One region of the Dyella sp. 01N36 genome, then DNA from elsewhere that is predicted to be linked to it. Evidence: predicted binding sites of a transcription regulator. Region 1 holds the regulator's gene; the other holds the start of a gene.
What was found. The regulator sigma-54, encoded in region 1, starts transcription at its own class of promoters, with help from an activator protein. The targets are predictions, from matches to a motif close to TGGCACGNGCNTTGC.

Region 1 (2,205 bases):
ATTCCGCCTGTAACGGCTGCGGAACAGCCGACCGTCAGGGCTAAATCTGAGGTAGTACGCGATTTCGCCTTCGACCTATGGCCGACCCAGGAGGCAAGAGTTAGGATGACCTTCACGTTCATCCTGACCGGCTGGCATGAAACCCGGACTGCAGTTTCGCCTCAATCAGCAGCTCACGCTGACACCACAGTTGCAACAGGCCATTCGCCTCCTGCAGCTGTCGCAGCTTGAGCTCGAGGCTGAGCTGCGTCAGATCGCCGAAAGCAATCCCCTGCTCGAGTTCGCCGACGACAACCCCGACAATCTCGAGGGTGACGAACGCGAGTCCGAGCCGCCGATGGATGCGATACCGGTCAGCTCGTCCAGCTCCAGTAGCAGCAGCGATACTGTCGACGACGCCGAAGCACCCGAATGGGGTGATGTGGAGCGCGACGGCGGCAGCGACGATCCGGTCGACTTCTCGCTCAGTGGCGCCTCCTCGCGCAACAACAACGCGGACGAAGACGGCTTCGAGCCGCAGAGCGCCGCCCAGGAAACGCTGCAGGAACATCTGCTGTGGCAGCTCAACCTCACGCATATGAGCGCGCGCGATCGCACCATCGCCACGGTGTTGATCGACGCACTCAATCCGGATGGCTATCTCACCGAAAGCATGGAGTCGCTGATCGCGGCCCTGCCCACCGACGTCAGGGCGACCGAAGCGGAAGTGGAGTACGTGCGGCACATGCTGCAGCGCTTCGATCCCACCGGCGTGGCAAGCATCGACTTGCGCGACTGCCTGCGCGTGCAGCTTGAGCAGTTTGATGCGGACACACCGCAGCGCGAACTTGCCTTGCGCATCGTCGACGCCGAACTGGAATTGCTCGCGCGCAACGACATCGCACGGCTTGCGCGCAAGCTGCGCGTGAGCGAAGACGATACCGCCGCTGCAGCCGTGTTGATCCGCAGCCTCGATCCACGGCCGGGCGCGGCGCTCGATATCACGCCGGTCGAATATGTCGCCCCCGATGTCTATGCACGCAAAGACGTGGGTCGCTGGCGGGTCAGTCTCAATCCCGATTGCCAGCCGCGACTCGGACTCAACCAGCACTATTGCGGCCTGATCGCCCAGGCCCGCGGCACCGACGCCAGCTGGATGCGCGGACAGCTGCAGGAGGCGCGCTGGCTCATCAAGAGCCTGGAATCGCGCGCTGAGACGCTGCTGAAGGTGGCCGAAGCCATCGTGCGCCGGCAGAGCGCCTTCCTCGATTACGGCCCCGAAGCAATGCACCCCCTGGTGCTGCGCGAAGTGGCCGAGGAAGTGGGCATGCACGAATCGACCATTTCACGTGTAACTACCCGCAAATACATCCATACGCCGCGGGGCACGTTCGAACTCAAGCATTTCTTCTCCAGCGGCGTGTCCACCGAAGACGGTGGCAGTGCGTCGGCCACCGCCATCCAGGCCATGCTGCGCAAGCTGGTCGATGCCGAGGACCCGCGCAAGCCGCTGTCCGACCAGGCCATCGCGGAGGAGTTGCATCGCAAGGGCATTCAGGTTGCCCGACGCACCGTCGCCAAATACCGCGAAGCCATGCGTATTCCCAGCTCCAGCGAGCGCCAGCGCGCTGGCTGAACGAGTTTGCCCCCGTCTGCGGCAAACCGCCCCGGGAACTTGGCGGCAAAAAAGGCGTCCCCATACTCATAGGTAAGTCGATACGACGGGAAATCTGTCATGTCTGAGGCGTGAAGGTCTTTCTAACGCACGGGCAACTTCAGAGGTGCATAGTGACTATCCCGACTTGGTGAGGAGGCCTGAGAAAACCTTCGCAATACCGGAGTTTTCAAAGGTGTGTCGGCCACGACATGGGCGTCCGGCGCATCGATTCCAGCCGCGTCTGCGGCAAGTACCAGAGGAGGCGCAACATGCAAGTTCAACTCAGCGGTCAGCAGATTGAAGTCACCCCGGCCCTTCGGGATCACGTGAACAACCGGCTTGACCGCCTCACCCGCCTCGATGAGCGCATTCTCAGCCTGAGCATCGTTCTCTCCGTGAACAAACTGCAGCAGCGCGCCGAGGGCACGCTCAATGTCACGGGCAGCACCCTGCACGCCGAAGCGCTTGAGAATGACATGTACGTCTCCATCGACGTGCTCTTCGACAAGCTGGTGACCCAGTTGCGCAAGCACCGCGAGAAGATCTGCGACAAACATCAGCGCGCCGCC
Region 2 (2,205 bases), on a different contig from region 1:
GGCGACCGGCATATAGCGTCACCAGCACCGAGGCGCTCGCTTCCTTGTTGTCGCGGATGAAGGCCGACGGCTTGGGCAGCGCCAGATGCACGCGCGCAGCGCGCACCGATTGCAGACCCGCGATGGTGCTGCCCAGATCGCTTTCCAGCATTTGCTGGTAACGCGTGCGCTCGGCCAGATCGCTCATGCCAAACGGCGAATCGGCACCGGGTGCGGCCGCAGTGGCGGAGCTGCCCTGCGGCAGGCCCTGCGCGGCGAGCTTGAGGCGAATGGCCGCCAGATCGGAAGCGGGCACCATGATGGAGTTGCCATCAGCGCCCAAGGTGTACGGCGTATTGGAGGCCTGCAGCGCCTGCGTGACGGCGGCGGCATCCTTTTGTTCCAGACCGGCGTAGAGCAGGCCGTAGTTGGGGCCGCGCGACCACAGCACCACGGCAACGCCAAGGGCAACGGCGCCGGCCACACCCACCAGCAGCAACAACTGTCGTGTTGCCGGGGTGCGCGCAAGCTGCTTGAGGTCCAGGCGAGAACCGGGGCTTTCGTCGGTGGTCGCGAGGGCGTTATCGGCCATGAAGACTGCTCTTGCTTGGGGGACGCAGAAACGTCGTCAATGGACCGGTCAGACCGGCATGTTCATGATGTTGTTGTAAGCGTCGACCAGCTTGTTTCTCACCTGGGTCAACGTGTTCAACGACAGATCGGCCTTGTTGATGGCGACCATGGTGCGACCGAGGTCGGCGCCGTCATCGCCGCGTTCGAAACTTGCCGCCTGCATGCCGGCGTCGGTCTGCGCATCGGCCACCGACGAAATCGATTTCTTGAGCAGGCTGGCAAAATCGGTCTGCCCTGGCGCTGCCGCGGTAAAGGACTGCTCCGCCGGCTTGGTCTGCAAGGAGAGCTGGCGCATCTGCGACAGCAGGTTGTTGACGTCGATCTGACTCATGACGGAATTCCAACGCGTAAAGAGTTATCGAGGGTGTTACTGCACGACGTGTGCCACGAAGCCGGAAGTGAGTGGCGCGCGGTGAGCAGTGAGAGAAAGCGTGACGCAGTTCCGCTTTCCGGAAGTGAGTGAAGCGGAGTGCGTGGCGTGAGCAGGGCAAAGCCTGCCCTCTTCCGCCTCTCACTCCTCCCGACTCACTCCCGCACTTAGGCCTGCAAACTCGGCTGCAGACCGTACTTGCGCAGCTTTTCCACCAGGGTCGTGCGCTGCATGCGCAGCAGTTTCGCCGCGTGGGCCACCACGCCGCCGGTAACGTCAAGCGCTTGACGGATCAGACCCACCTCGATGTCGGCAAGGTGATCCTTAAGATCCAGGCCACCCTCGGGCAGCATCACCAGCGAATCGCTGGCCACCACGGCCATCGGCTCGGGCAGCACGGTGGAGTGACCGGTCATCAGCGACAGCAACGCCGCGCCTCGCACTTCCTCCACGATCTGCTGGCCGCGATATTTTTCCGGCAGGTCGCTGACGCGCACTTCGCTGTGCGGATAGAGAATGGAAAGACGCTCGACCAGGTTGTAAAGCTCGCGCACGTTGCCCGGCCACGCATAGTTATGCAGCGCATGCATGGCGCCGGCGCTGAAGCGCACGCTACCCAGGCCACGACGCGACAGGCGCTGGTTGAATTCGCCCACCAGCTCCGAGAGGTCGTCCAGGTGCTCGCGCAGCGCGGGCATTTCCAGCGGGAACACGCTCAGGCGGTAGTAAAGGTCTTCGCGGAACTGGCCATCGGCGATGGCGGCTTCCAGGTTGCGATGCGTCGCGGCGATGATGCGCACGTCGCAACGCTGGGTGCGATTGCTGCCCACGCGCTCGAACACACGCTCCTGCAGCACGCGCAGAAGTTTCACCTGCATCGGCAAGCTCATGTCGCCGATTTCATCCAGGAACAGCGTGCCGCCCTCGGCCAGCTCGAAGCGACCCTTGCGGGTACTGATGGCGCCGGTGAATGCGCCCTTCTCGTGACCGAACAGCTCGCTTTCCAGCAATTCGGCGGGAATGGCGCCGCAGTTGATCGCCACGAACGGCTTGTCGCGACGCGAGGAACACTCGTGGATGCTGCGCGCGACCATTTCCTTGCCGGTACCCGATTCGCCCAGCACCAGGACGCTGGAATCGAACGGAGCTACCTGGCGAACTAATGCGTTGACACGGGCCATCGGACCGGAGCTGCCCACCAGCTTCAACTCCGGACGACGCGG

Region 2: fliE (flagellar hook-basal body complex protein FliE) is a predicted target of sigma-54. The motif match lies at 985-999, and genes of this name have one in related genera.

The regions. Positions count from the first base shown of each region.
Region 1 is NZ_JBFTRY010000021.1:23,130-25,334, reverse strand. It holds gene lptB (LPS export ABC transporter ATP-binding protein) at 1-13, shown strand, start outside; gene AC1DMG_RS07165 (RNA polymerase factor sigma-54) at 137-1,615, shown strand; gene hpf (ribosome hibernation-promoting factor, HPF/YfiA family) at 1,906-2,205, shown strand, end outside.
Region 2 is NZ_JBFTRY010000004.1:22,555-24,759, reverse strand. It holds gene fliF (flagellar basal-body MS-ring/collar protein FliF) at 1-571, opposite strand, end outside; gene fliE (flagellar hook-basal body complex protein FliE) at 620-943, opposite strand; gene AC1DMG_RS01860 (sigma-54 dependent transcriptional regulator) at 1,150-2,205, opposite strand, start outside.